DNA from 3 places in the Rossellomorea marisflavi genome. Region 2 is predicted to be linked to each of the others. Evidence: riboswitches for the same ligand, from Rfam matches in the RefSeq annotation. Region 2 holds a riboswitch; each other region holds the start of a gene.
The links. Region 2 has a riboswitch for cyclic di-GMP ahead of K6T23_RS20265 (anti-repressor SinI family protein). Riboswitches for the same ligand answer to the same signal wherever they lie in the genome.
Positions count from the first base shown of each region.

Region 1: it holds a riboswitch for cyclic di-GMP, as region 2 does, so the genes downstream of both, K6T23_RS18705 (hypothetical protein) here and K6T23_RS20265 (anti-repressor SinI family protein) in region 2, are expected to answer to the same signal.
Region 3: it holds a riboswitch for cyclic di-GMP, as region 2 does, so the genes downstream of both, K6T23_RS01435 (EAL domain-containing protein) here and K6T23_RS20265 (anti-repressor SinI family protein) in region 2, are expected to answer to the same signal.

Region 1 is NZ_CP081870.1:3,578,378-3,585,209, reverse strand. Features, by position in the region: gene ftsE (cell division ATP-binding protein FtsE) at 165-851, shown strand; gene ftsX (permease-like cell division protein FtsX) at 841-1,725, shown strand; gene K6T23_RS18715 (murein hydrolase activator EnvC family protein) at 1,765-3,135, shown strand; gene K6T23_RS18710 (peptide MFS transporter) at 3,511-4,836, shown strand; cyclic di-GMP riboswitch class I at 4,978-5,064, shown strand; gene K6T23_RS18705 (hypothetical protein) at 5,162-5,434, shown strand; gene rpsN (30S ribosomal protein S14) at 5,605-5,874, shown strand; gene K6T23_RS18695 (type B 50S ribosomal protein L31) at 5,886-6,131, shown strand; gene K6T23_RS18690 (hypothetical protein) at 6,153-6,506, shown strand; gene K6T23_RS18685 (class I SAM-dependent methyltransferase) at 6,702-6,832, shown strand, end outside.
Region 2 is NZ_CP081870.1:3,921,556-3,928,387, reverse strand. Features, by position in the region: gene K6T23_RS20280 (class D sortase) at 1-557, opposite strand, end outside; gene K6T23_RS20275 (helix-turn-helix domain-containing protein) at 554-847, opposite strand; gene K6T23_RS20270 (LPXTG cell wall anchor domain-containing protein) at 1,093-1,755, shown strand; cyclic di-GMP riboswitch class I at 2,071-2,193, shown strand; gene K6T23_RS20265 (anti-repressor SinI family protein) at 2,225-2,377, shown strand; gene K6T23_RS20260 (helix-turn-helix domain-containing protein) at 2,427-2,747, opposite strand; gene K6T23_RS20255 (YwpF-like family protein) at 2,845-3,285, opposite strand; gene K6T23_RS20250 (single-stranded DNA-binding protein) at 3,547-3,909, shown strand; gene K6T23_RS20245 (hypothetical protein) at 3,928-4,092, shown strand; gene K6T23_RS20240 (DEAD/DEAH box helicase) at 4,277-6,832, opposite strand, start outside.
Region 3 is NZ_CP081870.1:258,410-265,241, reverse strand. Features, by position in the region: gene K6T23_RS01440 (ABC transporter permease subunit) at 1-1,531, opposite strand, end outside; gene K6T23_RS01435 (EAL domain-containing protein) at 1,656-2,363, opposite strand; cyclic di-GMP riboswitch class II at 2,429-2,511, opposite strand; gene K6T23_RS01430 (DNA-3-methyladenine glycosylase) at 2,575-3,186, opposite strand; gene K6T23_RS01425 (DUF4097 family beta strand repeat-containing protein) at 3,361-4,221, shown strand; gene K6T23_RS01420 (FUSC family protein) at 4,494-6,704, opposite strand.

The sequences.
Region 1 (6,832 bases), 340 kb from region 2:
GTAATAATTTTTTTCCTTAACATCGAAAGAAGTGATGTTATAATAATTTTCGGGAGCACGATTCGAGTTTTTTCACCAAAATGGGAGAACGGTACAGAATCATCCCGACGAGTACATATGACCGACAGCCAAGAGGGGAACTACATAAAAAATTAGGTGATTGAATGATCGAAATGAAAGACGTATATAAGCAGTACTCCAATGGGGTCATGGCTGCGAATGGTTTCAACGTCAGCATCAAACAAGGAGAGTTTGTTTATGTCGTTGGGCCGAGTGGGGCCGGTAAGTCGACCTTCATTAAGATGATGTACCGTGAAGAGAAGCCGACCAAAGGCGATATCATCGTGAACGGTATTAATCTAGCGAAATTGAAGAATGGTAGAGTTCCTTACCTCAGAAGAAATGTAGGGGTCGTCTTCCAGGATTTCAAACTGCTTCCTAAAATGAACGTATATGAAAACATTGCCTTCGCACTTGAAGTCATTGAAGAGCACCCGAAGAATATCAAGAAGCGTGTCATGGAAGTGTTGGATCTCGTAGGACTCAAGCACAAGGCAAGGATGCTGCCGGATGAATTGTCCGGAGGAGAACAGCAGAGGGTATCGATTGCACGATCGATCGTCAACACCCCGAAGCTGGTCATTGCCGATGAGCCGACCGGGAACCTTGATCCGGAGACCTCTTGGGACATCATGAATATATTTGAAGAAATCAGCAACCGTGGGACTACGGTCATCATGGCTACTCATAACCGGGAAATCGTAAATACAATCAAGCACCGTGTCATTGCCATCGAAAACGGCAGGATCGTGCGAGACGAACAGCGAGGTGACTACGGTTATGAAAGCTAGAACGTATGGCCGGCATTTCAGGGAAAGTTTCAAGAGTATCGGACGTAACGGCTGGATGACCTTTGCATCGGTCAGTGCAGTGACGGTGACGCTCCTATTGGTAGGAGTATTCGTCGTACTGATGCTCAATATGAACAAAGTCGCGACAGACATCGAGAAGGACGTAGAAGTACGGGTACTCCTCGATATCGGAACGACAAAAGAACAATCGCAGGAAATCAACGATAAGATTGAAAAACTCAACGGAGTGGAATCGATTGAGTATTCTTCGAAAGAAGATGAACTTAAGAATCTTGTGAAAGATATGGGAGATGACTTCCGACTCTTTGAACAGGATAATCCACTATCCGATGTCTATGTAGTAAAAGCGACCAACCCAGTCGAAACCGGTAAAATCGCAAAAGAGATCAGCACGTATGATCACGTCGATGAAGCCTTATACGGGGAAGCGAAAGTTGAGAAGTTATTTAATGTATTGGAAATGAGCAGGAACGTGGGGCTTGTCCTCATCATCGGTCTATTATTCACGGCGATGTTCCTTATCTCGAATACGATTAAAATCACGATTGTTGCCAGAAGAAGAGAAATCGAAATAATGAAACTGGTCGGTGCAACCAACTGGTTCGTACGCTGGCCATTCATACTGGAAGGGCTTTGGCTCGGAATCCTAGGTTCTATTATCCCGATTGCTCTTGTTACAACAGGCTATTACTACGCATATGAGTTTATTAAACCAAAACTACAAGGTCACTTTATTCAGGTATTAGATTTTACCCCGTTCATCTACCAGGTAAACGGATTGATCCTATTGATGGGTTGTCTCATCGGGGCATGGGGAAGCTTCATGTCCGTCCGTAAATTCTTGAGAGTGTAAAATTTGATAGGTTGATAGAAGCTGAAAGGAGCATGCCGCTTGAACAGGAAGTATTTCGTCTCATTATCCATCGCAGCAGTATTGACAATCGGAGGTCTTGGCACCTCTGCAAGCGCCCACTCTTCAGTGGACGATCTGAAGAAGCAGCAGGATGACGTTTCTTCAAAGAAAGAGGAAGTCAACGGTAAAATCGATTCTAAGAAGTCTGAGATCAATGAAACCGTCAGCAAACAAAAAGATATCCAAGGACAGATCGATGTACTTGGTAAACAACTGAACGATACAGAATCAAAGATCAAAGACAAAGAAAAAGAAATCGATGATACGACCGCTGAAATCAATAAGCTTAAAGAAGAGATCGAGGTATTGAAACAGAAGATCGAAGAGCGTAATGAACTTCTGAAAGAGCGTGCGCGTGCCATCCAGGAAAAAGGCGGCTCAGCCAACTATGTAGACGTCCTACTTGGAGCTGACAGCTTCGGAGACTTCGTCAACCGTGTAACAGCAGTCAACACGATCGTTAGTGCGGACAAAAAGATCATGGACGAGCAAAAGCGTGATCAAGAAGAACTTGAAAAGAAACAGAAACAGGTAGAAGAGAAGCTTGCGTCCCTTGAAAAGGATAAAGCGAGCCTTCAAACCTTGAAAAAAGAATTGGACAGTCAAAAAGCGGAAAAAGCCGAATTGTTCAAGCAGCTTGAAAAACAACAGAAATCATTGGAAGTTGAAAAAGCTGACCTTCAACAAGAATCAGATGAGCTTTCCAAACGTGAAAAGAGCATCGAAGGTGAAATCCAGGCTGAACAAGAACGTCTTGCAGAACTTGCTCGTAAGCAAGAAGAAGAGCGTAAGCGTCAGGAAGCAGAAGCAGCCAAGAAGCGTGCAGCAGAGCAGGCAGCAGCTCAGGCAAGTGCAAGCAGCAGCTCATCATCATCTGCATCAGCTTCTTCAGCACCACAGGCTAAATCAGCACCAGCCGCACCGGCACCAGCAGTTAGCTCAGGCGCTTGGACTCGTCCGGCATCTGGAGCCATCACAACGAACTTTGGTACAGATATCCTGAACGGCAAGCCTCGTATGCACTGGGGTACTGATATTGCAGCACGCGGAAGTGTTCCGATCGTTGCAGCAGCTGATGGTATCGTCATCCGCAGCGAGTACAGCTCAAGTTACGGTAATGTTGTATACATGACTCACTCGATCAATGGTAAAACCTTCACGACTGTATATGCTCATATGTCTTCCGCACTTGTGGGTAATGGTCAATCAGTCAAAAAAGGCCAGCAGATCGGATACATGGGTGACACAGGTTACTCATTCGGTCAGCATCTGCACTTCGAGCTTCACGCAGGACCTTGGAACGCAGCGAAATCCAATGCGGTCAACCCGCGTCAATACATCAACTTCTAATTCCCAAGCATCCCTTCCAATCGGAGGGGATGTTTTTTTGTGCCGTTTTTCCAATGTCTTTCAGAAATCCTTACTCATATGTACGCACAAGCCCCACGAAAGTTTCATTCTTTCCTTAATTCACATTCAATCATTTCACCTTTACGTAAGGATGATTTCGTAAGAGATTCCAAATAATAGAACACCTACTTAATTATTATAAATTTAATATTATGAATTCATAATATATGTTTGACAATGATTATAAACATTCATTAGAATGAATAAATACCCCCTCACAGCTAGGTTATTTTCTTTCTATTTCAACAGTTTTATCCGCTTCTGCCCATGTCGGCAGAGTATGTGTTTTACAGTTTCAAAGGAGGATTCATCATCGTGGAAGCAAACATACATCAAGAGCAGTCATCTGAGTTCAGAAAGAAGCATCCTCCTGGGCTTTATCTTCTATTTGCAACAGAAGCTTGGGAGCGATTCAGTTATTATGGGATGAGGGCCATCCTTGTCCTTTATTTGACCGCCACGGCCATCAACGGTGGACTGGGAGCCGATAAGACGACGGCAATCAGTTTATACGGTACGTTCACCTCGGCGGTTTATCTCACCCCGATCATCGGAGGCTATCTGACAGACCGATTCCTGCCTAGACGGACGGCCATCACGATCGGTGGGGTCCTCATGGCACTCGGGAACTTCTCGATCTTCCTTCATCAAAGCATGGGTGCCCTATACTTGGGTCTCGCCCTGTTGATCATCGGGAACGGATTCTTCAAACCGAATATCTCGACGATCGTCGGCGAACTCTATCATATCAATGACCCGAAACGGGACGGTGCGTTCACCATCTTCTATATGGGTGTGAACCTGGGTGCGTTCGTCGCTCCCCTTGTCGTCGGTCTCATGGACTATAGATACGGCTTCCTGACAGCCGCGATCGGTATGGTTGTCGGCCAGGTGCTATTCAATACCCTTGGGAACAAATACCTTGGTGATATCGGTAAAGAGTCAGCCAAGAAGGTGCAGGAGCACACCGAGACTGCCAGCAAGGCACCCCTGACGAAACAGGAAGTGCGCAGGACGATTGCCATTGTCATTCTTGCCGTGATCACCATCGCGTTCTGGACAGCATTTGAACAGGCTGGAAGCTCGCTTACACTGTTCACAGAAGAAAACATCGATCGTCATCTCGGCGATTTCATCATCCCGACGGAATGGTTCCAGTCGTTGAACTCCCTGTTCATCATGCTGCTGGCACCGATCATGTCCATGCTCTGGTTCAAACTTTCCCAGACGAAAAATGGTGATTTCAAGACGCCTACCAAGATGGGTATGGGTCTGATCACCGTGGGTCTTGGATTCTTTATCTTGATCCCGGCCTCAGTCATGGTCGGTGATGATTCACAGGTAAGGGTGAACATGCTGTTCATGGTCTTCACCTACTTCCTTCATACGTTGGCGGAACTGATGATTTCACCTGTCGGCCTATCCATGGTCAGCAGGCTGTCCCCGCTTAAATTGACATCCGTGCTCATGGGCGTTTGGCTTGCCAGTTCAGCCGTAGCCAATAAGCTTGCAAGTGTCCTTGCAACGTACACTCAATCTCTTGGATACTTCGATATTTTCGGTTTGATCGGGATCGTCACGATTGTCCTTGGGATCATCGTCCTGTTCGTATCAAAACCGATTGCGAAATTGATGGAGTAGTTGCTTGTACCTGCATAAGAGTGGTGACAGAGTGAAAAAATGTCTATTTTAGAACATATATGAACTCTCTGTTTTCAAGCATTACGTTTTCTAGTATAATTGTTGTAATACCTAGTAATAGGAAAGCCAGCCAGCGAATTTCTTCGATAAAGGCAAACCGGTTGAAAGGCCGGGACGCAAAGCCACGGGTCTAAGGTTTGGAAAAACTAAGATCGCCGGGTTACCGAAAAGGAATGACCATTAAATGCCAAGCATTTAATCCTGCCATTCTTTTTTGGCAGGCTTTTTTTATGGTACATACGATTTTCATTTGCGAGGTGAAAACATGGAAACGCTCAAGGCACATGAAGCTAGAAGGCTACTGAAGAGCTTCTGCAGAAGAAGCCGCACCACCCTCAAGCAAACCTATCTTGGTAACTACTCAGCAGAACAGGTCAGCGACATCCTTGTCCAAACGCTCGAATTGAAAGAAGTCAAACGGATTGTGCAGGATATCCGCCTCATCGACCAGCGGGGAGGAAACTCGACCTCTTACTTGATCCTGATTCTGGATGCCCTGAAGGAATACTTGGAAAATGAAGATTCGCTGGTTCATTGATAACTGATGGACCTGTGCAGACGGACCCGTTCTCTTAGTGGAAGGGGTCTTTTTTACGTGCGAAACAGGGTGGTTGCATTTCATGAGGTGATATGGTTTAATATACTCATACGTTTTAAAACGTAATGATTACGATTTGTTAATTTGATATTAGAAATAGAGGTGAAAACATGGCCAAAAAATCAAAAGTGGTCAAAGAAAAGAAGCGCCGTGAAATCGTGGCGAAATACGCGGAACTCCGCAGGGAGCTGAAAGAAAAGGGAGATTACGAGGCCCTTGCCAAACTTCCGAGGGATTCTTCCCCAACGAGGCTCAAAAGCCGCTGTGAAGTGACGGGCAGACCGCGGGCGTATATGAGGAAATTCAATATGTCACGGATCGCCTTCAGGGAATATGCCCATAAAGGTCAGATCCCAGGCGTCAAAAAATCAAGCTGGTAGGAGGAAAAGACATGAAAACAAACATACATCCAGAATATCGAGAGGTCCTTTTCATGGATACAAACAGCGGATTCACCTTCCTGACAGGCTCAACAAAACAGTCGAATGAAACGATGGAGTGGGAAGACGGGAAAACCTATCCACTCTTGAAGGTCGAGATCAGCTCGGACAGTCACCCATTCTATACGGGCCGTGAAAAATTCACCGACAGGGATGGACGCGCAGAACGATTCATGAAAAAATACAATATGAAGTAAGGACGATCGGGAGTGGTTGGGATGAATGAGCACTTAATGGAAATCATCGGCAGGGAAATCGTGGCTTCATTGCCGGCACCGGAAAGAAGCATGTATGAGTTCGTCACGGCTCTTGAAGATGAATATGCAAGTATGTCTGCCACATCAGAAGAGTTCATGCAGCTCCTGGTCAAACATGCCCCTCACAGGCAGGCAGCAGCCCATTTCAGCTTGTCATTCGGTGAATTCATCCAAACAATGAGAAAGATCGAAGAAACGATCAATGCCGAGATGGACCTGCGCCTCAGCCGCATGACTTGGATAGACTGCACCGACCGCTTCAGACAGGGTGATACCCAGTACTTTTATTTCTCCATGGAACCGGAGGAGCAGTAGCCTTCCCATGCTCTATAAATCGGAATGATTACGTATAACGCCCCATTCGTCTCACCGGACCTGACAAATGTTCACAAAAAAGATCCCGCTCATGGGATCTTTTTGCGTTGATCCGGGTTGATTTTTCTCCTCCATCTGTAATAATTCATATGAGGGGCAAGCTAGGGATATCTTCACTCTAAAGGAGGAGTCCCCATGGCTGCCGAAACAAATACAATCACATCTGAAGAGCTGCTGGATCTACTTGAGTTGAATGAAAGGGATCATGTGGCCGACCTCGGCTGCGGTACAGGCTTTCTGACGATTCCGATTGCGTGTATCGTAAG
Region 2 (6,832 bases):
ACGGGGCGCGCATGGATGATGTAGCGCTGATCGGTACTGGAGAGGTACTCGAAGGGATAACAGGTTGATAATGTCAGCATCTCTTCCCCCGCTGGCTCCATCACTGACAGATCGTCCTGATCCACGATCACACTGCCTGTGATCCGATAGGTGAACGTCCCTTCAGCTAGGCGGATCTCCAGTACATCTCCCGGCTTCAGTTCACCCATCCGTGTGAATACTGTATCACGGTGGCCTGCAAGGAAAATCCGTTCTCCTTCCCCTGGAAGTGCAGTAGAGGGCACATGACCGACCCCCTTCTCCAAATCATCCTCATCAGCCCCCGTCACGATGGGTACCTCCCTGTCAAGAGCCGGGATGCGCAGAATCCCGATAGCTTCCCCGTTCTCCCGATCCTCTGAGGGAGTCCCGGCACCCGCACTGATGGCCTTTTGGGCGGAAACCATTGATTCATCACGAGCGTGCTTCTGCTCCTGAATGCCGAAGAGGGAGGCACCCACATACACAAGACCTGTACAAATCAGTAAAATCCCAATGACTGAGATCCATTTATTCATAGCCATCCTTGGAGAAACCCAAAGAAATCCTTCTTTGTAAGTCCGCCTTCAATCGCCTGCTTGAGCGAGGCGATCCACTCTTCGAGCTCCTCATCTCCTTCCAAAAGTATTGCATCCAACGAAACGTCGAGGGCACGGCTCAGCTTCTGCATAATTTCCAAGGAAGGGTTTTGCTGCAAGCCCCTCTCGATTGAACTGATATATGATTTGGAAACCGATGATCGCTGGGATAGTTCATTGATGGTTATGTTTTTCTTTTCACGAATTTCCTTTAATCTGCTTCCTAGCATAGGTCGCTCTCCTTTTTGATTGAGTGATTTCATTATAATGAACAAAATTTCTTTTATAAAGTACAAAACATTCAGAAAACGAGAGACGGAATGAGGATAAGGGAGAAACAGATGGAATATATATCCTAAATCGCTTCATATGATGTTTTGAGAGGTTTCGCTTAAACCGTATACTACAGATAGGTGTTCATTAAAACGAACGACATGTTTGATAGAGATTACATTTCAGATAAAAAGGAATGAACATGATGAAGCATCGGATGCTCTTTTATATTCTTTTTCCTCTCCTGTTCGGTTTCTTTACTCTCTCGACGGCTCATGGGGAAGGTCCAGGGATGACGATTGAGCCTAGCGGATCCTATCTGTTCGATATCAAGAATGCCAAACCTGGAGATTGGGTAGAACGCTCGCTTACCGTCCATAACGAAGGCGATGAAGACCTTGCTTACACTCTTACTGTGAGAAATCTATCGGAGACGGATATTCTATACAACGAATTGGATATGACGCTGCTTCATGGCAACACCATCCTGTTCGATGGGAAATTGAAGGATGCATCTTCCTTCAAAGCAAGGGAGCTTGCGAAGGGCTCAGGAGATGAACTGCTCCTCATCGTTAAAATGCCCTATGAGCTTGGCAACGAGTTCCAGGGAACCGTGGCACGATTCGAGATCCAGGTTCAGGCCTCCTCCTTATTCGCTCCTGACAAGGGAGTGAAGGATGTTGAGGGAACGAACGGTGGGCAGGTGATCCCTGCGGGAGGCGGCCCCTCACCGACAGGTTTCCTGCCGAACACGGGAACGGATCTTTATCGATGGCTGTTGATCGGCGGCCTCCTTATGACGACGGGGATCATCGTCCTGGCATGTAACGTCCTGATGAAACGAAAATCTGAAAGTGCGGGGTGAAGGGAATGTTCAAAAAAGATTGCAGCCGATGTATGCGTCCATCTTTCAGCAGTGCCGAGAGCGGGGAGTGGATCTGTCCAGCGTGCGGATATGACCTCACGGCACTTCCGGTCAAACCTCCTGTAAGTTTCAGGGAGATTTCTCAGACCGCTGATTCGACAAGGAAAAGCAATAGAATCAAGAATTTTCTGAATAGTGTGTAATAATTGGTTATTATGATGGAATTTAGGGTATAGAATTTTTACTGAGCCGACAAAATCCAACATCTTCTTCCGCAGATGAGGATTATAATGGAATTAAATCCACAGTCAGGTAATCAGATAAAGGCAAACCTGCTGAAAGGCAGGGACGCAAAGTCACAGGTCTAAGGTTGGACATATGCGCAATGATTCCCGTCAGCAGGAGCGTATCGAACACTAGGATGGCTGGATTGCCTGAAATACAGTCATGTATTTTGGGAGGAGATTAAATGGGCAATCGTGAATTGGATCAAGAATGGGTAGAGTTGATGAAAGAGGCAAAAACAGCCGGGATAACGCTGAGGGAGGTCAAGGAATTTCTTGAAGAACCACAAACAGATCGTTCGCATAAAAAGTATGAGAGCATCGGATCAGTCCTCTGAAGAGTCCTTCCGATGGAAAAAGTCTTGAGAATAGATGATTCTCAAGACTTTATTTTTGTCCAAGCTTCCATTTATTGAATTCGATGAATTCCCGAAATTGATCTTTGGTGATACCGGAATCCATGGCTTCTTCGGTGATTTTCATCCATTCATAGTCCAGTGGTGTTTCTTCCGGAGCATCATGGAGAAGGGCATCCATGGAAATTCCTAGTGCTGCCGATACTTTTTCAAGGAATTGAACGGACGGATTCTGTTGAAGGTTTCGCTCAATGGAGCTTAGATAGGACTTGGCGACGCCTGCCCGGTCAGCCAGCTCCGTCATGGACATCTTTTTTTCCGTACGGTATTTCTTTACTCGTTCTCCGATCAATGAGCTCACCTGCCTGAGGATTTTCGTTCTCGTTGTTATTAGTATAGCAAAATACAGAGAAAGGCTCTATTTGTTTTTACATAATTGTGTATGTTTATCAAGTACCGGCCTTTGAGTTGGCAGGAATCCTCGGTTTTTCCACCATTTTATCTCTGAATGCCTGCAACAGTTCTTCCCCAGACATCCCTTTTTGAATCAAGTCGTCCAACAGGAGTTCGGCGTATTCATTCTTCTGCTTTTTCAGCTTTCCTTCAAACATGATGCTGATATTTGCACCGAGCTCTTTGATGCATCGGATCGACGTCATGAAGGCGGCAGGATCGTTCCCTTTGTGGGAGATCACCACCTGGATCTCAAGGTCCTCGCTTTTTTGCTGGGCCTCTTGGAAGAATTCAATATGATCATTGGTCAGGAGGGTTTCTACGAGCCATGTCTTCTTGCCATCTTCTTTATTGATGATCAGTCCATCCACGATATCAACATCCACGAGTTCGTCGTTTTGAACTACCTGCAGTGAAACCACCTTGAATGTTTTCATCACCGAACCTCCTTAAGGGTTTTTAAAAATTATATCATATGAAGAGGCACACCCCTAGCTCAATTCGCCAACGAGAAAAATCACGCTAGAGGTGAATTTTGCATTTTTAAGGTGGATTTCACCGGTAAAAAGGAAGTTTCCCTAGGAGAAACTCCTGTTATTCTCTTTCATGCCCCTATGAATTTGATGAATTGACGATTTTACAAGTGTGCAGGGAGGGGCTATGATGATAACAATTTCAGAAGAAAGGAGTTAAAAAAAGTGATCAATCAAGTGACGCTTGTTGGCAGGCTGACGAAGGACCCCGAGTCCAGGAAAACCCTTGAAGGAAAATCGGTCCTCAATGTGACTGTGGCCGTGAACCGGCAATTCAAGAATCAGCAGGGGCAGATCGATACGGATTTTGTCCTCTGCACGCTGTGGAACAGGGCGGCGGATAACACGGAAAAATACTGCCGGAAGGGGTCCGTCATCGGAGTGACTGGAAGGATCCAGACGAGATCCTACGAAAATGAAACGGGAAAGCGCACGTATGTGACGGAAGTGGTAGCCGAGAACGTCCGTTTCCTCGACAGCAAGCCTCCCGAAGAAACGAGGAAGGAAGCGATCGAGATCCCATTTTGATGAAGAGGAGAAGAAGGTATGAAAGAGCTGGAAACACGAATCGATCGCTTGGAGCAATTGAACGAAGACCTCATCAAGAAAGTGGCCCGCACCAATGTAGAGAACTTTTATCTATCCCAACGAATTACCGCCCTTGAACAGGGTTATGAATATGCAGGCCCTTCCTTGATCCCCTCATCCTAAGAATCCCTAAGACTTTTACGTACCACCAACCTATACGCTTGAACCTCGAACCACCAACCTCTGTAAAGCTTCTTATATAGAATCAATGAACCCCTCAATTTCCCCTACTATTGACCGGTCTTCCACGAAGACCGGATTTTTTATGCGCAAAACAGGCCATCCGGTGTTTCCGGATGGCCTGATGTTATTCCAATACGAGTAGGGATTGGAGATCCTGGTCGGATAGCTCCGTGACCCACTGGTCGCTGCGGATGATTTCATCGTTGAGCGCTTGCTTTTTCGTAAGCATGGCATCGATCTTTTCTTCGAGGGTTCCGGAAGCGACGAGCTTGTGGACGTGGACGAATCGTTTTTGCCCGATCCGGTAAGCCCTGTCTGTCGCCTGATTCTCGACTGCCGGGTTCCACCAGCGGTCATAATGGACCACATGGTTGGCGGCGGTCAGGTTCAACCCGGTGCCTCCTGCTTTCAACGAGAGAAGGAAGATGGGAAATTCCCCGTTCTGGAAGCGATCGACGAGTTCGTCCCGTTTGGCTTTCGCCATGCTGCCGTTAAGGAAAGGCGCGTCGACATTAAATTCTTCTTTCATCATGTCCTGAATCATTTCCCCCATGGAGATATACTGGGTGAAGATAAGGCATGCTTCTCCTGAATCGAGTGCCGTTTCCACGATGCTCCTCAACTTCTGCATCTTCTCCGAACGGCTCAGGATCGACTTGGGATCCGGCTCCTTCAGATAGAGGGCAGGGTGGTTGCACAATTGCTTGAGCTGATTGAGCATCTGCAGGATCAATCCTTTGCGCTCGAAGCCGCTCAGGGTTTCGACTTTGGCCAGGGTATCCTTGACGAGCTGCTCATATAGGGCCGCCTGCTCAGCCGTGAGGGCGCAGTATTCCTTCTGCTCGAGCTTTTCAGGGAGATTGAGCTCGACCTCTGGATCCTTCTTCGTCCGTCTCAGGAGGAACGGTTTGATCTTGGCTTGCAGGGCTTTGACCCTTTCTTCGTCTTCATCCTTTTCAATCGGTGCAATATAGTGCTTCTGATAATAGGTGAATCCACCAAGATACCCCTGATTGAGGAAGTCGAAGATCGCCCACAGCTCCGACAGGCGGTTCTCCATCGGCGTGCCGGTCAGGGCGATATGATGATTCCCTTTAAGCTTCCGGATGGCACGGGATTGTTTCGTGTTGGAGTTCTTGATGTTCTGGGCTTCATCCAGTGAGATGGAGCTCCAGGTCACCTCTGACAGCTCCTCGAAATCCAGATGGGACAATCCGTACGAGGTGAGGAGCACATCGACTCCTTCGATGGCCTTTTGAAACTCTTCGCCTTTTGCCCGGACTTGCCCGTAATGGAGTCGTACATTCAAGGATGGGGCGAATTTCTCCAGTTCGCGCTGCCAGTTCCCAAGGACCGATGTTGGCGCAATGATCAAGGCAGGGAAATCTGCCTTTTCATGCTCCTTCACATGAAGGAGATAGGTGATGAGCTGTACGGTCTTTCCGAGTCCCATATCGTCGGCAAGACAGGCACCGAACCCGAACTTCCTCAGGAATAGCATCCAGCTCATCCCGAGCTCCTGGTAAGGCCGGAGCTCACCGATGAAGTCATCGGGCGTAGGCGTGATCGGGATGGTGGATACGTTCGTCAGCTGATGGATCATCTTCTTCATGGAACGGTTCAGTTCAAGCTGGATGCGGGCATACTTTGTCCCGTCTTCATCTTCCCCTTCTTCGGTCATGCCGCCTTCCCCGTCATCAGGGACAAGCTCCTGCTCGAGCATATCCTGAATCGAGATTCCTTCTTCCTTTGCTTTGGTCATCATCTGCTGGATGCGCCTGATCATGGCGGGATCGAGCTTCATCCACTGTCCGCGAATCTTGACGAGGCGGCGCTGGTCTTCCACGAGCTGGTTGAAATCCTCTTCAGACAGATTGACCCCGTTCATGGACAGACGCCAGTCGAAGTCGAGCATGGCATTCAGTCCCACGAAGGACGGACGGTAGGTCGTATCGGTATTCTTCAATTTTGCTTTCACGAGTACCTGTGCATCCTTCATCGCTTCCCACCAGGACGGAAGGAGGATCTCGATATTCAGATCGATGAGCTTCTCACTGAGGATCGAAAGGAAGTCCCAGGCATCGTGTTCACCGAGGCTCGTGCGGAGCTTCCCGTCTTCATCCTTCAGGATCGGGAGCATATTCCCCCAGCGCTCCTGTTCGGCGCTGACTTCCTTCAGATGAGGCTTCCAAGTGGCGGGTACCGTATCCTCTAACAGGGAAATCACGCGGCTGGTCCGCTTTTTGTCCCGTAGAATCGTTTCGAGCTGCCATGTGTCTTCTTCATCCAGTGGCTCTGTGATGCGGAGGCCGATGGTGAAGGGGAGATCCTGGTCTTCGCCGCTGACCCACTCGCTCCAGCGTTGCTCGTCGAAATAGGCGGAAAGCTCTTCAGGCGTCAGGGTGCTTTCCTTCAGCTTACGGATCCGCTTCATGGCACCCGACCCTCCGGCGTTCATGGCGTCCTGTAGGGAGGTTTGGAACCACCCATCCGTCAGTTCCTTCACGTTCCTGCCATCTGGTAGGGTTTCGTCCCAGAATTCGCTGTTGAAATTATCCCAGACTTCATCGGGAACGTGGAACTGGAGCCCCTGCTCCTGCCATTCATCGAAGCGGGGAAGCCATTTTCCCGCTTCGATTGCTCCGAGGAGGATCGGTGCGACAGCAAGATAGGCTTGCCC
Region 3 (6,832 bases), 640 kb from region 2:
CGAGAAGCTTGGCCGAAACGACGAAGTCCTGCTGTCCGATCAGCTTCAGCTCATTGCCGATCAATACCATCGTCAGAGGCAGCACCAAGATTGTCAGGACGATGGCCTCGAAGACGAGCCGTTCAAACAGGGAGTGCTGGAATCCTTCGAATGTCAATCCCCACAGCACCGGTCTTAATAGAAGATACGCAATGAGGCTCAACGGCAGGAAGTGGATTGAATCCACGATTCTATTCACCCAGTTCTTCCTGCGTTCATTCAAGAAGAAGTGATAGCCAACCCCGAGATAGAAGCCACCTACAACCCGCAGTAGCGCCACCACAAGGGCGAAGATGAGCGTAAACTTCGCTCCGACGATTAACTGGTCCAGGATGCTGAAGCCATTGTAGTCGGATCCGAGCGCCATGAACTCTGATGGTGCATGAGGCGGGACGCTAAGAAGAGTACCTGCATCATCCTTTACATAGTAAAGCTTGCCGACAGGTTCATCCTTGAAGAAGGAATGGCAGAAACTATACACAATCATTCCGAAGATGATGATGAATCCTCCAGCAAATTTCGGATTCTTCATATGTACCTTCCAAGCCCTCCACGAAGTGGCGATGAACCCCCAAATCTTCCATTCTGAGAACTTGACCTTGTCCTTTTTGATCCGGTAGTGAGAATCATCGATCACGGCAGCACGGTTCATCCACAGGTACACCCCTTGATAAATAAAAAAGAACGGAGTGAAAAGAAGGATCAGGGCATACGCAATCACGACGGGTCTGAAGTCCTGAGTGATATAGAAGGTGATTCCCCTCATATCAAATAGGGTTTCGATGATGAATAAACTCGACAGGGTCCCCCAGATGATAAGCTTCCCATGATAGAAGGAGCTTGGTGTAATATTCTTCATCACATGCGAGAAGAGGATGCGGCTTTTGGATAGCCCTTTGCTCCTGGCAAATTCAATGTGATCTTTCACCATTTCCTCTTCCATGACGAGAAGGAGGATCCTGAAGAAGGAGACCATCGGCACGATGGCGAGGGTGAAGATCGGAGCCGCGTATATCTGCACGCCGTCAAACTCCGTGAATTCCATGAGCATGATGCCGTACTTCTTGAAAAAGAAAACGATGAATAGCTGCAGGAGGAAAGCAAATAGCAGATCCGGAACCGACTCCATGAAGTTCAGGATTTTCTTCAACGTGGAAGAAAGCGGAGTCGGGAGGAAAAAGGTAATTACGGCAAATATCACCGCCAGCACAAGGCCCAGGGCGATGGCTCCAAGAATGATGGTCATGGAATACAGATAAGGCTCCCACAGGACATTGAAAAGGGAGTCGACTTGTCCCTTGTAGTTATATTCCCAGTTTCCCGGGTCGGCGAAATAGATGGTGAACTTGAGGAATTCTTCAATGAAAGCGACGAAGTTATACAATCCTTTTTCACTCAGAACCTGTGGTGCAACGCTCACGCCCAGGATTCCGAGAATCCCCAATATGTAATAAAGAATGAAACGCAATGGTACAGAAAGGTACTTGTTCATATGGATCCCCTTTTTTTCTTTTTCCTTTATCCTACTCTCCCCTTCAAGATTTTTCAATTTAATTTATTTTCTGTAAATAATAGATAGGGAGAGGCACGATACCTGCCAAACCCAGCCACCTTGATCAGGCTAGCAGTTTTCCCGGCCTGCCCAAGTGATAGCCCTGCCCGATGGCAATCCCCATCTCAAGGGCGACTTCCATGTCTTCCTGCTTTTCGATCCCCTCGAGGACAATGAGGGTATCTTCCGAATAGAACTGGCTGAAGAACGACAGGAATCGCTGCTTCTTGGGATCCTGAGCAAGATCCATGGCAAAATAGCGATCAAGCTTGATCACTTCGGGCTCATATTCCATGGACTTCTTGATGGAAGACGTCCCCTGCCCGAAATCATCGATGGCATACCATACACCATACTCCCTCAACCCTTTCAACGCCTGTTTTAATAAGGGGTTCTGCCAAAGTTCCTCGGCACTGGATTCGTTGATCTCGAGGACGAGCCTCCCTTCCATCGAAGGGTGGGTCTTCATCAGATGGTCGAAGTAATGACGGAAACTCGGATGCAGGATGGTCGTGATGTAAATATTCAGGAACAGCTTGCAGTCGAGGCCGGTATTCACGAAGCTCTCCATCGCCTTTGTGATGGACAGGGTGTCGAGCTTATACAGGATATTGGCTTTGATGGCCGTTTGAAACACGTGCTCCGGATTCTGATTGAACGTATTTCGGAGGAGCCCCTCATACGCATAGAGAGACTGTTGATGCCCCAGCTTGTACAAGGGCTGGAATTCGTGATAGATCAAGTCGTCTTGAAAGATGCTGAAAATATTCATTAGGACCCCTTATCTCTCTGTATTTTTTGAACAATCAGGTACAAAAAAACCACATAGAAATAAACTTCATATGCGGTCGGTTGCGCTACTGGCTCCCCTGAATGCAAGCGCCCATCGGACATTCAGGTTCAACGCCTTCCCACTAGACGGTGAGGTTGATTATATAAGTAAAATATACCATAAACGAAATAGTTTATGGGGGTATTAATTCCTATTTTTCTGAATTTTGTCCGCGACCCTTTGATACGTAGGGATTCCCTTCGATCCAAAACCTCCAGGGATAATCCTTTGCTTCCCCACTATTACCAATGCCGATCCGCTTCCCTTCGGCAATTCTTTCCGGCAGGTACCCCTCATGAATGGTCAACGGGGGCTCAAGGAAGCTTCCCCCATAGTCTTCCATGGTGATGCCCATGGCCTTTGTCAGCTTGCCCGGACCGCTCGTCCAATTCTTCATGGAGTGTCCTTCACGCCGGCTGGCCATGAGTTCAAGGCCATCTACAGGTTCAACCGCACGGATGAGGATCGCTTCCGGCACCCCTGAGCCCCCACTCACCACATTGACGAGACAATGGGTATGCATCACATACGTATAGATCCGGCCCGATTCCGCGAACATCACTTCAGTCCGTTTTGTCCTCCTGTTACCGTAGCTGTGGGCTGCACGATCCTCAGGTCCCATATACGCCTCTGTCTCGACGATATAGCCCGATACGGTGCCTTCCTCCGTTTCTTTCACCATCAAGCAGCCGAGAAGGGACTTGGCAAGTTCAAGCGTCGGCTGTTCATAAAAAGTCTGTTCCAACACACGATGCGTCGTCATGGTTTCCCACCTTTCATTTCCTCTCATCCTGCATACTCCCCCATTTCATCAGGGTTCAAACTCTCCACTAAGACCAGAGGCGGATAAAAAATTGATCCGGGGGCGCATTGCAGAATAATGGTTCTCCACTTACACTATAGAAAGATTGGAAAAACGAACCAAGGAGAGGGAAACATGAAAAAGAATGCATTCGCCATCGTAGTGGCTTTGTTGGCATTAGGTGCGATCTTCCTCATTTTGAATGATCGAACCACCCTGTTTGCCAAAGGTGAAAAAACCTCAGACAGTGTAAAAGTGAACGACGGGACCAAGCTCATCCATTTGTCGCTCGGAAGCGGGGATACGAAGATCGTGACAACGGACGATGATGAAGTCAGGGTCGAGTTCAACGGAAAAGGCACCGTTAACCTTGAAGATCAAGGAGACGAAATCAACCTTGAAGTCAAAATGAAGCCTATCTTTTATATCGGCTTCAACAACAAAAAATTTGATACAATTGTATTTCTTCCTCAAAACTACGAAAACAATCTGGAGATCGAGGTCGGCTCAGGAGAACTGATCTTCATACCGGACGAAATGATGTCCCTGGGCGACTTGAAGACCGAGATCGGCTCAGGCGATATGAAAATCGGGAATTTCAACACCGGATCCTTCACATATAAGGGCTCATCCGGAGATTTTGTCGGTAAGGATATCAAAACCCGGGAAGGATTGGTTGATATGGGCTCAGGGGATGTGCTTCTGACGGGCTATGAAGGACCATTGAAAGGATCGGTTTCTTCAGGTGATCTGTCGGTATCCATGACAAAACTTTCGGGAGATGTGGATTTCACGGTCGGATCCGGCGATGCGGACCTTAATCTGCCTGAAGACGCAAGCTTCAAACTGAACGGGAAGGCAGGAAGCGGAGATATCCTCAACACCATCAAACTGAAGGATCAAACAAGCAGTGAACGGTCTATCAAAGGAACGAAAGGATCGGGAAAACATTCCATCAATGTAGACCTCTCCAGCGGACATATGATCATTCGGTAAACCCAAAAAAGAGGCTGGAACAAGAGTGTTTTAGTCATAGTAAAACCCGAACTATCTTGCCGAGATAGTTCGGGTTTTTGATTTGTTTCATGACCATTACGATTTACTTGATCCTAGCGGTTGATTGGAGTGCAAGACGAAGACTCCAGCGGGAAGAGTAGCTGATGTGAGACCCCGCAGGCTTGCCGAGGAGGCTCACGGGCTACCCGCGGAAAGCGAAGTCTTGCACGGAAATCATGAGCGGTATATAGAAGCCATACTGATATTGTTCGTCATGACCTTTTTTGTTTTGTCCCAATCTCTTTTTCCTCTTCTAAATTCACTTTTCCCCCGAGCTCTTCACCGAGAGCAACGATGGACTGATTGATCTTCCAAACATAGTACACATGATGAATGACATCAATATGTGATTTCAACCTACCGGGGGCATGGGTTTCGATTTCTCTCCGTTCCTCTGAAAGATCCCAGAGACTGCAGTGCGCGGAAGGATCCTTCATCATGAGTCGGACCGCTTCGATGTTCTGCGTCAATTTCTCGCTCGTCACCCCGATTACCTTCTGCAATTCTTCCGGGAAGGGCTCGTTCCTTCTGTGGGAAGAAGCCAGCAGATGCTTCGCATAATAATTGACGGCGATGACAACGGTGATCCACCGTCCGAGTCCGGTCCGGGTCATGGCACCTGGGCGCTGAAGGATCGACTGGGCTTCGTCCTTGATCGCCTGAACCTTGTGGTCGAGATCGAATGCCCGGTCCGCGAGGGGCTTCTTCTTCACTTTCAGGAAGGAAGAAAGATAGCTTTCCACATATTCCCCGAGCTCCTCGAAGAACTCATCGAATGTATCCGTGACCTTGGCCTTTGTCTTCTTCGGAAAAACGAAAGCCGACACGATCAGGGCGATGAAGGCGCCGATGATTGTATCAAGTACCCTCGCCCCCATAAGCCCCACTGAAATCCCGCCAAGGAGAATATCGTACATGAAGGCGATGAGCATGGTGATGAACAGGCTCATGAGCGTATAGGATACGGGGAATAAGTAGAATGATAGGAAGAGGGCCAAGAAAAGCAGTCCCACCTCAAGGGGCTTCACGCCCGATACAAGGGTCGCGGCCCCGAAGCCGACGAGTGCCCCGATGACGGTACCGAATGAACGCTGGAATGCCTTCAGATAGGTTCTTCCCACCGTCTCCGTACCAATCATGATGATGAATGTCGTCAACAGCACCCAGTACGGCTGGGCGGGGGCGATCAGTTCACCTGCCACGATGGCAAGGATCCCTGCAATCAATGCCTGGATTGCTTTTCTCGTAGACGGCTTCAACCCTTTTGACTCTTCTTCGTCTTCCTTCTCTTCTTCTTCCGAGTCATCTTCTTCTTGTTCAGAAGGGATTTCCCGTTCTCCCTTCAAGGCTTCTTGAATCGTAAGGGCTGCCTGGAGGACGTGATTCGAGATGGACTCGATCCGGCGCAGAAGATAGATCCATCTTGGAAGATCCTCTTGATCCCTCAGGACATCCGTCAGCATCAACCGCAGCTCCTGAAGGGCACGTTCGGTTTCTTCGAGTGTCTTCGGTTCATAGTCCTGTGCCAGGACATCGGCATCACGCAGGGAACGGATGACCCGCATCAATAGCTGGCGGATCTCGTCCTGCTCGAACGCCTTCAGCTCCTTCAGCTTCTTCAATGAATCCGATAGGGTCTGGATCAGCATTTCCGCGTCAAAGACGTAGAGCCTGAGTTCAGAAACATCAATTCCCGGGTACAGCTCCTTGAGATCACTTTCATTGATATCACCCGACAGCGTCCGCGCATACTCATTCAATTTACGAACGTTTCGATCGAGACTTTTCTTCCTCTTCTCACTGATTTTTGGATCTTCCATTGCCTTCAACAGGATGGTGAATGTCAGATTCGACTGGATATGGAACGAAATCAGGCTCCTTTTCAATACGTAGGAAGAACTTTTGAATAGAAGGAACTGATACATGTAGGCACTGAGCGCCCCGATCCCGATTCCGATATAGAACCATAGCAGATGAGATGCGTCGAGCTTCAGAACGGATGAAAAGTAGATCGACATGAAAGAGGCCATCCCGATGGAAAAATAGCGGACGGCGAAGCGGGAGAAATAAAAGGCGCTGAACATGGCCGCCACGAGGAAAATGTTGACGGCATACGGATGATGGCTTAACAGGGAACCGACGGTGATCCCCCCTGCCACTGAAACGGCGATGCACAGCAGCGTCACTTTCTTCTTCCGGTCCGTATCATCCAAGACGATCAGGACACCGAACATCCCCACCATCCCTGAAACGATGGCAGGTGTAATGGACGGATACTCATTCATTTTCAATAGGAATAATGTGATAAATACCGAAGTCATGAGGCTCAGCGTTGTCTTGCCTGCCTGCTGCAGCCTTTTCCTCCCGGGATCGGAAGCGAGGAAGCGTCCAAGCCATATATGTTGTCGATGTAGTTGTCTCATTGTCATCAAACCCTTTACTCGTCCTGCGATTATAATCCATTTTTATCGTACCCACCCTAACAAAAAAGTAACCAGAGCCGCAGAGGGCTATCCGGTTACTTAGTATAGGTGTCATCGCGAATAGTTTA